3 regions of the Cytobacillus sp. FSL W8-0315 genome follow, and region 1 is predicted to be linked to each of the others. Evidence: a T-box and tRNA genes for the amino acid it is inferred to sense, from the RefSeq annotation. Region 1 holds a T-box; the other regions hold tRNA genes.
What was found. A T-box is a leader RNA that pairs with one kind of tRNA and senses whether it is charged. The one in region 1 lies ahead of trpS (tryptophan--tRNA ligase), so its partner is inferred to be a tRNA-Trp.

Region 1 (3,252 bases):
AGTAACTAAGCGGCCTTCGTCTTTAAGAGCCTGCATAGCGTCAGTTGGAAGGGCACCTGTTGGAGCTCCAGCCCAATCTAGTTCACCGTTGTCAAACATTGATAATTCAGTATTAGGATCATTGATCATGATCATTTCAATGCTGTCCAGCTTAACTGTTTCAGCATCCCAGTATGTTTCGCTCTTTTCAAGAACGATCTTGTCACTGTGAGCCCATTCAACTAAATGGAAAGGACCGTTAGTAGTGAAATTTTCACCAGCGTCAGTTGCCCAATCTGGGTTGGCTTCAGCAATCTTGCTGTTGACTGGCAGATAAGTATAGAAAGCTGTTAATTCTTCAAAATATGGCGTTGGATTTACTAATTTAACTTCTAGTGTTTTCTCATCGATAGCTTTAACACCAACTGCATCCTTTTCACCTTTGCCTGTGTTGAATGCTTCAGCGCCTTCAAGGTAGTAAAGCTGGTATGCATAAGTTGAGTTGTTGGCAGGATCTAATGCCCATTTCCAAGCATATTCAAAGTCTTGAGCGATTACAGGATCGCCATTTGACCATTTCGCATCGCGAATTGTGAATGTATAAGTTTTTCCGTCTTCAGAAACTTTAATGTCTTCTGCCATTGCTTTTTCAGGCTTACCATCTTGATTGATGCGAGTAAGACCTTCTAATACGTTACGAAGTACAGTTCCAGAAGTCGAATCTTCTGCAAGTCCTGGATTTAATGATGGTGGTTCAGTGTTGATGTTTACTCTTAACTCCTGCGGTACATCAGACTTTCCGCCGTCGTCTCCGCCTTTTTCGCCGCCGTTAGCATTGTCTCCGCCGCCGTTACATGCAGCAAGGAACATGCTTAGCACAAGCAGCATGCTAAAAAAGATCGATAATCTTTTGTTCACGGTATAACCCCCTATTAAATTTCCTCAAACAATATCCTTACGCTTGCCTTTCACAAAAAACACAACTGTGCGCCCCAGATATATTGCTCAAATAGTCTGTTAATTCAATTTAAAAAATTTGCAGACTATTTAGAAGGCAACAAAAAAAGCAAGTTTATATTCTCTTAAAGATAGATTATCCTTATATTCTGATAATTCAGATTAAAAGGAGTAATCTATAAGATGTAAGCTATAAACTTACTCATTATGCACCATACTCTCGCTATCTGGAGTGATATAGTTTTGTTGTAAATGTAACAAAAACGTAAAGATTATGTTTGTTACGTTTATTATAAATAGTTTAAAAACTTATTGCAAGTGGCTTTTTGTACATGCAATCCAATCGAGTATGACATTTTTCGTCAAAAAGTCTTATAAATTAAGAATTTTTGAGATTTAAAAAAATTTTTCTTTTTAAGATTTTTTGCTATTTTAATAGGAATCATCACCCATATATTGTCAAATGCAGCCTTGAAATAGAGGCTATCGCTGACTTTTATTTTTCCCTTTATTAACTTGATTTTTGTATCCGGATAGTTTAACTTATTATATAATACAAATATAAATTAATTATCTAGTCGGCAATGAAAAAAGAGTAGTACATTTACTGAGGGTTTAACAGAGAGTCTGTGGCAGGTGCAAACAGGCAGCCCGGTAAATCGAATGGACTTTTGAGCTTCTGAATTTTTCAGGCGCTTCCCTGCGTTATCGGGGACCTATGCATTATTCTGCATAGGGCAGAGTGACTCAGTATTTGAGTAATTAGGGTGGCAACGCGGACCATTCGTCCCTATTTTAAAGGGATGAATGGTTCTTTTTTATGCTTTTTTTATGCTTATAGCACAAAAATTCCCCTTCACCGCCTGTCAATTCATGATCTTTTAAGCCGATTAAAGGAGGAAAAACATGAAAACTATATTTTCCGGCATCCAGCCCAGCGGTACAATTACCCTTGGGAATTACATCGGTGCCATGAAACAATTTGTTGAACTGCAGAATGACTACAATTGCTATTTTTGCATTGTTGACCAGCATGCAATAACAGTACCCCAGGACAGACTGGAATTAAGAAAAAACATCCGAAGCCTTGCTGCACTATATTTGGCTGTTGGGATTGATCCTGAGAAATCCACCCTATTCATTCAGTCGGAAGTTCCGGCCCATGCTCAGGCAGGATGGATGATGCAATGTGTTTCTTACATCGGTGAGCTCGAACGCATGACCCAATTCAAAGACAAATCAGAAGGTAAAGATGCCGTATCTGCAGGACTGCTGACCTATCCCCCTTTGATGGCTGCCGATATCCTTCTATACAATACTGACTTGGTTCCGGTTGGAGAGGATCAAAAGCAGCACCTGGAATTAACTCGCGATCTTGCAGAAAGATTCAATAAGAAATACAACGATATCTTCACCATTCCTGATGTAAGAATCGCCAAAGCAGGCGCTAGGGTTATGTCTCTTCAGGATCCATTAAAGAAAATGAGCAAGTCTGATCCCAATAAAAAGTCATTTATATCATTATTAGATGATCCTAAACAAATTGAAAAGAAAATAAAAAGTGCTGTAACAGATTCTGAAGGCATTGTTAAGTATGATAAGGAAAACAAACCTGGAGTATCCAATCTCCTTTCCATTTACTCAATTCTTACAGGGAAAACTGTTGCGGAAATCGAAAAAGAATACGAAGGCAAAGGATATGGAGATTTTAAAGCCGGCCTGTCAGATGTTGTTGTTGGAGCAATTAAGCCAATTCAGGATAAATATTATGCGCTAATGGAATCGGAAGAACTTGATCTTGTACTTGATCAGGGAGCTGAAAAAGCGAATAAGGCTGCATACAAAATGATTAAAAAAATGGAAAGTGCCATGGGACTCGGCCGTAAGAGAAAATAAAAAACAGCCTTTTGGCTGTTTTTTTATTTTTTCTAATTCACTTTTGGACCATGCTCCATTTCCCACATCTTCTCAAAAAACGGCTGTCCTTTAATTAAATTTTCACAAAACTTCTCGTGTTTAACTGACCAGCCGTATTTACTTTCATCGTAAAGTTCATACCATGCCTCTTCAAAGTTCATTGACTGTATTTTCGAATAGCGTTCCGGGCTCCACTCCGTATACCAATAACGGATCTCAGCATCATTTTTGGAAGAGTGAAGCTGATCCAGCGCCATAAACAGCAGCTGTTTAAGCTGTCTTTCTTTTCTCGTCAGGCCTGCCATCAAATCCGGAGATGGAGAAAGGATATGAAATTCCTTTAATGCTGTTTGATCATTAAACGAATAGGCTGCCGTTTCCTGATTTTCAAGCATTTCA
Region 2 (3,252 bases), on a different contig from region 1:
AGGACTTAACCAAAACGAAAAGCGGAGGCGACTGTTCAACTTCGAGAGAAGTTAGGAGCCGAAGCTAGACAAGTTATTGGTGAATACTCGGCAAATTCTTCTTCATACATTATCTAGTTTTGAGGGAACGAAAAATAGTAAATTTCCTCTTGAAAAATGATAAAAAGACGGTATAATAATACTTGTCTTTGAAAAATAGTCTGGTGGCGATAGCGAGAAGGTCACACCCGTTCCCATACCGAACACGGAAGTTAAGCTTCTCAGCGCCAATGGTAGTTAGGGGCTGTCCCCTTGTGAGAGTAGGACGCTGCCGGGCTGTTTTACAAATATCACTATTCCGCAGTAGCTCAGTGGTAGAGCATTCGGCTGTTAACCGAACGGTCGTAGGTTCGAATCCTACCTGCGGAGCCAAATGGAGAGCTGTCCGAGTGGCCGAAGGAGCACGATTGGAAATCGTGTATACGCTAACCGCGTATCAAGGGTTCAAATCCCTTGCTCTCCGCCATTATTAATTCTATATTGGCCCCTTGGTCAAGCGGTTAAGACACCGCCCTTTCACGGCGGTAACACGGGTTCGAATCCCGTAGGGGTCACCATAATGGAGGATTAGCTCAGCTGGGAGAGCATCTGCCTTACAAGCAGAGGGTCGGCGGTTCGATCCCGTCATCCTCCACCATATTATTGTCGCGGGGTGGAGCAGTCCGGTAGCTCGTCGGGCTCATAACCCGAAGGTCGCAGGTTCAAATCCTGCCCCCGCAATTTGGTCCGGTAGTTCAGTTGGTTAGAATGCCTGCCTGTCACGCAGGAGGTCGCGGGTTCGAGTCCCGTCCGGACCGCCATTTTTACAATATTAATAATATTTGGCTCAGTAGCTCAGTCGGTAGAGCAAAGGACTGAAAATCCTTGTGTCGGCGGTTCGATTCCGTCCTGAGCCACCTTTACTGAATTGATTTGCCGGTGTAGCTCAATTGGTAGAGCAACTGACTTGTAATCAGTAGGTTGGGGGTTCAAGTCCTCTCGCCGGCACCATTTTTTTATGTTAATATGGAGGGGTAGCGAAGTGGCTAAACGCGGCGGACTGTAAATCCGCTCCTTCGGGTTCGGCAGTTCGAATCTGCCCCCCTCCACCATTTATATAGGGGTATAGTTTAATGGTAAAACGAAGGTCTCCAAAACCTTTGATGTGGGTTCGATTCCTACTACCCCTGCCAATTTTATAATGGCGGCTGTGGCGAAGTGGTTAACGCATCGGATTGTGGCTCCGACACTCGTGGGTTCGATTCCCATCAGTCGCCCCATAATTTTAAAGTAACAGTACGAGTATAACTCTCATATAAATGTAATATGAACGATCAATGGGCTATAGCCAAGCGGTAAGGCACCGGACTTTGACTCCGTCACTCGCAGGTTCGAATCCTGCTAGCCCAGCCATTTTGCGGAAGTAGTTCAGTGGTAGAACATCACCTTGCCAAGGTGGGGGTCGCGGGTTCGAATCCCGTCTTCCGCTCCAGAATAAACTTCAATTTATGGCGGCATAGCCAAGTGGTAAGGCAGAGGTCTGCAAAACCTTTACCACCGGTTCGAATCCGGTTGCCGCCTCCATAATCTAAATCTTGATTCGCTGATATACGCCGGGGTGGCGGAACTGGCAGACGCACAGGACTTAAAATCCTGCGGTAGGTGACTACCGTACCGGTTCGATTCCGGTCCTCGGCACCACAAGATTTACTACATTTTAATATGCCGGTGTGGCGGAATTGGCAGACGCGCACGACTCAAAATCGTGTTCCTTCTGGAGTGTCGGTTCGACCCCGACCACCGGTATCTAAAAAAAGGTTTCCTAATAGGGAAACCTTTTTTGTTGTTAATTAAAATCTGTGCAAATTTTAAAGCGGAAAGCAAATATCAATGCAGCCCTTCTGCTGATTGTGATGCAAGTTGTTTCAATGCAGGGTTCCGAACGATTCAGAGGGTGGTTTCGAAATGGGGTTCTGAACTGTTCGGAAGTAATTCAAAAGGACATAATTATTGACTTAGCAGGAGGAAAAAAAACGATGTGTCCTAATGTTGTGAATTGAGCGGAACTAATAACTGAAGAGGCGAAAAAGAATCTCTAAATTTCGAAGATGTTATGTGAACGGAACTTATGCACCAAAATAGAGCCAGAAAGATTCGATGACTTTATGTGAACGGAACTAATGAAGCAGAATAGTGCCGTTCAGTTTCAAAGATGTCATGTGAATGGTACTAATGCAAGAGAATAGTGCCGTTCAGTTTCAAAGATGTCACGTGAATGGAACTAATGCAAGTGAATAGTGCCGTTCAGTTTCATGATGTCAAGTGAGCGGAACTAATGCAGCAGAATAAAGCCATTAAGGTTCGATAACCTCAGTGAATGGAACTAATAATTCTGAATAGAGCCCTTCAGTATCGATAGTGTGATCTAAAAGAATCTAATGATGTTTGCTTATTCATGAATCGTGTGAGGATAGCCGAAGGGGACATGCCATACTGTTAAAAATAAACTACTCAACATAATTGTGTTTTATTCAAAGTAAGAAGTCTTGCCATGAATGATATGATTAAAGTTGTTTGATAGGATTTTCCGGATTTTTTTCTTTGAAATAATATCAGAACACCATTCATGCACAATATTGGTTGTTAGCATCATATCGGGAAACATAACTCTAAACTCTTTAACACTTCTAACGATTGCCAATTCGACATCTTCTTTGTATCCGCAATTCTTACATACTAAAGCAGCTCTGTGCAATCGATCCATAAAGTGCTGGCAAGAAGCACACTTAACCCCCTTCTCCAATCCCTCAAATGTATACTCAAATCGCCTTCCATAAGGAATATCCTCCAAACGCAAAGACAGTAACTTGTCTGCCAGCATTAAATGGTTCTTATTTGCCGGTTGAGATTTCAATTTTAATTTGTCTATAAATCGGTTAATTTGTGCTGGAAATATAGCAGGAAGATTCATTGTGGCTTGATACAATTGAAATTCGGGGTTAATAAAAATAAGAAGAGCCTTAAGAGGGGTTTCTACTCCCAATTTCTGCAGAAGTCTTCTCAGGAGGGATTCACTTCGCTGAAGCTGCAGAAGAGGATTTTTAACTTCAGTATTTGCTGGTACTGTATACCATCTGTTTTGTTCGATATAAAAGTCTCCCTCATAATTCTTAACTTCAAAAAGATAGATACAGCCTCCAGTGAATAATAGTGAATCTATTTGGAAAAGGGTGT
Region 3 (3,252 bases), 4.3 Mb from region 1:
ACCAGACTTAGGATCTGGCGCCGCAAGGCGTGGGGGTTCGACTCCCTTCACCCGCACCATTTTAAGCGGAAGTAGTTCAGTGGTAGAACATCACCTTGCCAAGGTGGGGGTCGCGGGTTCGAATCCCGTCTTCCGCTCCATTATTTTGCGCCCGTAGCTCAATTGGATAGAGCGTTTGACTACGGATCAAAAGGTTAGGGGTTCGACTCCTCTCGGGCGCGCCATATTACGGGGAGTAGCTCAGCTTGGTAGAGCACTTGGTTTGGGACCAAGGGGTCGCAGGTTCGAATCCTGTCTTCCCGACCAGGGACACTTCTTTTATTACATGGGGCCTTAGCTCAGCTGGGAGAGCGCCTGCTTTGCACGCAGGAGGTCAGCGGTTCGATCCCGCTAGGCTCCACCATATATATTTAGTCACATTGGCGGTGTAGCTCAGCTGGCTAGAGCGTACGGTTCATACCCGTGAGGTCGGGGGTTCGATCCCCTCCGCCGCTACCAATATGCTTATTTTGTATCATATCGGAGGAATACCCAAGTCCGGCTGAAGGGATCGGTCTTGAAAACCGACAGGCGGGTCAAACCGCGCAGGGGTTCGAATCCCCTTTCCTCCTCCATATTTTATTTAATAATACTATCGCGGGGTGGAGCACGACCGAATAATCTTCGAAGGAATTACTTCAGCGCACCGATTGAGTTGCTGCTTGGATAATCTTTCTGAAATCGGGGCGGTACTTCATTGAATAAGCTGCGAGATGAAATGCTAGATGTGAGCATAGAATAATCACATTAATAATACTATCGCGGGGTGGAGCAGTCCGGTAGCTCGTCGGGCTCATAACCCGAAGGTCGCAGGTTCAAATCCTGCCCCCGCAATCTGGTCCGGTAGTTCAGTTGGTTAGAATGCCTGCCTGTCACGCAGGAGGTCGCGGGTTCGAGTCCCGTCCGGACCGCCATTTTTACAAAAAATAAATAATATGTGGCTCAGTAGCTCAGTCGGTAGAGCAAAGGACTGAAAATCCTTGTGTCGGCGGTTCGATTCCGTCCTGAGCCACCATTTCCTAAGTCTTATCAGACGTGGAGGGGTAGCGAAGTGGCTAAACGCGGCGGACTGTAAATCCGCTCCTTCGGGTTCGGCAGTTCGAATCTGCCCCCCTCCACCATTTATATAGGGGTATAGTTTAATGGTAAAACGAAGGTCTCCAAAACCTTTGATGTGGGTTCGATTCCTGCTACCCCTGCCAGTAGGATAGTGGCGGTTGTGGCGAAGTGGTTAACGCATCGGATTGTGGCTCCGACACTCGTGGGTTCGATTCCCATCAATCGCCCCATTATTCTTTTTGACAGCAATATTATTGGGCTATAGCCAAGCGGTAAGGCACCGGACTTTGACTCCGTCACTCGCAGGTTCGAATCCTGCTAGCCCAGCCATTTTTAAGGCAGCATAGCCAAGTGGTAAGGCAGAGGTCTGCAAAACCTCCATCCCCGGTTCAAATCCGGGTGTTGCCTCCAAACCATAATCATATGCGGGTGTAGTTTAGTGGTAAAACCTCAGCCTTCCAAGCTGATGATGAGGGTTCGATTCCCTTCACCCGCTCCAACATATGGGCCTATAGCTCAGCTGGTTAGAGCGCACGCCTGATAAGCGTGAGGTCGATGGTTCGAGTCCATTTAGGCCCACCATTATACATACCATTTTCAAACTAATTCCAATAGGAGTTAGTTTTTTTGTATTGGAGAAATATAAAACGGTTATTGGACCGATTTATATTTCTGTGTTAAAATCCCATCCCTAGAGGTATTTGGTAATTATACTAATACATATGGAGTTTATCCATACCGTGATTTTTCACCTTTTCTCTACGAAATTCAATCTCTCGTTAGTTTAGTATCGGGCGCCTGATTTTCATTCTGTTTTATCTTCCAACTCTTTTCCTCTATTATTCAGTTCCTTAACTTTATCATCTGAAAATATTTCAAGAACGCTCCAGCTGTTAATGAAAAAGCCAAAATTACAAAACATCCAAAATAGCCCCCAGTTTTCCTTAAATTTTATTAACCTGCCGATTAGTTTAAGACGATAGTTTACATACTTCATCAAAATTCTAACTTAAAATTTCAAATCCTTATGTTCTTTACATTAATCTTTTAAAGCTTGAGATTCATTACAAATCAGGTGAATTAACTTTTTGTGAATTATTTGTGAATCGTTATGCTTGCCAGTACAGAATTCATTGGAAGAAAGCCTTGATATTACTGTGTTCTTGTTAGTATTTCAGCATTTTTGCCTGCGAAGATATATGAAAAAAGTGTGATTCATTTCACTTTTATGAAAACCCTTCTCAACTATGATGTAGGTAACAAAGCTAAGGAGCTGATGGAAGGTGGAAACGCGAAAAGTGGTCCAGAGCAGTTCAAAGGAACATAACTCTCTAAGGGGTACGTTCTTTTCAGTTACAGTTGTGGGGCTTGGGATCTTTGTTACTTATTTAATTGTGTATGGCCTGTACATGGCCAGATTATAGGGGGGATATAAAATGATGCATCGGTCGGAGAAGGTATGGCTGATATTAAGCTTTGGAATGATTATTGGATTCATGCTGATTACGGGCTATCAGACATTCGCCCTGGAGATGGGGCCGCCAAGCTATGGAGAGCGAATTGATCCTCAAAAAGTGGATGAAACAGCGCCGTTCGATAATCCTGGGATTAAGAAGATAGGCGAGAATGAGTATGAAGTAGTTATGATTCTTCAGGTATTCAGCTTTACCCCAAATGAAATTGAAGTGCCTGCAGGATCGACAGTTCATTTTATCATGACATCTAAAGATGTTGTGCATGGCTTTCAAGTCGCTGACACGAACCTAAATGCAATGGTTGTGCCTGGCTATGTACAAAAGATCACACAGAAATTTGATAAGCCAGGTGAATATTTGGTTCTTTGCAATGAGTACTGCGGCGCGGGTCATCAGATGATGAGCACCACCATTACGGTGAAATAAAGGGGGGGATAAACAGTGGAAACAGTTATTAAGCAAACAGGAAAAACACAAGCATTTAAGGATAAAGCAAATAAAGTTATGGGAATTAGCCTGGAGGATGCAAAAATAACGAAATCATATTTATCTGTTGCTTTCTTAGCCATCCTGCTTGGCGGAATACTTGGACTATTGCAAGGGCTGAATCGGGCTGGAATGCTGGAATTGCCGGCATGGCTGAACTATTATCAGGTTCTTACAGCTCACGGTCTGCTGC

Region 2: it encodes a tRNA-Trp, which carries the amino acid that the T-box ahead of trpS (tryptophan--tRNA ligase) is inferred to sense. The anticodon was not compared.
Region 3: it encodes a tRNA-Trp, which carries the amino acid that the T-box ahead of trpS (tryptophan--tRNA ligase) is inferred to sense. The anticodon was not compared.

What each region holds. Positions count from the first base shown of each region.
Region 1 is NZ_JBBOOC010000001.1:4,504,799-4,508,050, forward strand. Features, by position in the region: partial or broken gene MKY20_RS23095 (peptide ABC transporter substrate-binding protein) at 1-897, opposite strand, end outside; T-box leader at 1,512-1,731, shown strand; gene trpS (tryptophan--tRNA ligase) at 1,843-2,832, shown strand; gene MKY20_RS23105 (YjbA family protein) at 2,865-3,252, opposite strand, start outside.
Region 2 is NZ_JBBOOC010000003.1:313,563-316,814, forward strand. Features, by position in the region: rRNA gene MKY20_RS27335 (23S ribosomal RNA) at 1-13, shown strand, start outside; rRNA gene rrf (5S ribosomal RNA) at 200-316, shown strand; tRNA gene MKY20_RS27345 (tRNA-Asn) at 337-411, shown strand; tRNA gene MKY20_RS27350 (tRNA-Ser) at 415-505, shown strand; tRNA gene MKY20_RS27355 (tRNA-Glu) at 522-596, shown strand; tRNA gene MKY20_RS27360 (tRNA-Val) at 601-676, shown strand; tRNA gene MKY20_RS27365 (tRNA-Met) at 686-759, shown strand; tRNA gene MKY20_RS27370 (tRNA-Asp) at 763-839, shown strand; tRNA gene MKY20_RS27375 (tRNA-Phe) at 863-935, shown strand; tRNA gene MKY20_RS27380 (tRNA-Thr) at 954-1,029, shown strand; tRNA gene MKY20_RS27385 (tRNA-Tyr) at 1,047-1,130, shown strand; tRNA gene MKY20_RS27390 (tRNA-Trp) at 1,138-1,211, shown strand; tRNA gene MKY20_RS27395 (tRNA-His) at 1,223-1,298, shown strand; tRNA gene MKY20_RS27400 (tRNA-Gln) at 1,357-1,431, shown strand; tRNA gene MKY20_RS27405 (tRNA-Gly) at 1,436-1,510, shown strand; tRNA gene MKY20_RS27410 (tRNA-Cys) at 1,529-1,602, shown strand; tRNA gene MKY20_RS27415 (tRNA-Leu) at 1,631-1,719, shown strand; tRNA gene MKY20_RS27420 (tRNA-Leu) at 1,743-1,824, shown strand; gene MKY20_RS27425 (nuclease-related domain-containing protein) at 2,546-3,252, opposite strand, start outside.
Region 3 is NZ_JBBOOC010000001.1:238,455-241,706, reverse strand. Features, by position in the region: tRNA gene MKY20_RS01480 (tRNA-Leu) at 1-59, shown strand, start outside; tRNA gene MKY20_RS01475 (tRNA-Gly) at 66-140, shown strand; tRNA gene MKY20_RS01470 (tRNA-Arg) at 148-224, shown strand; tRNA gene MKY20_RS01465 (tRNA-Pro) at 230-306, shown strand; tRNA gene MKY20_RS01460 (tRNA-Ala) at 328-403, shown strand; tRNA gene MKY20_RS01455 (tRNA-Met) at 422-498, shown strand; tRNA gene MKY20_RS01450 (tRNA-Ser) at 522-614, shown strand; tRNA gene MKY20_RS01445 (tRNA-Met) at 800-873, shown strand; tRNA gene MKY20_RS01440 (tRNA-Asp) at 877-953, shown strand; tRNA gene MKY20_RS01435 (tRNA-Phe) at 979-1,054, shown strand; tRNA gene MKY20_RS01430 (tRNA-Tyr) at 1,077-1,160, shown strand; tRNA gene MKY20_RS01425 (tRNA-Trp) at 1,168-1,241, shown strand; tRNA gene MKY20_RS01420 (tRNA-His) at 1,253-1,328, shown strand; tRNA gene MKY20_RS01415 (tRNA-Gln) at 1,354-1,428, shown strand; tRNA gene MKY20_RS01410 (tRNA-Cys) at 1,436-1,509, shown strand; tRNA gene MKY20_RS01405 (tRNA-Gly) at 1,524-1,597, shown strand; tRNA gene MKY20_RS01400 (tRNA-Ile) at 1,604-1,680, shown strand; gene MKY20_RS01395 (cytochrome c oxidase subunit II) at 2,535-2,999, shown strand; gene MKY20_RS01390 (cbb3-type cytochrome c oxidase subunit I) at 3,015-3,252, shown strand, end outside.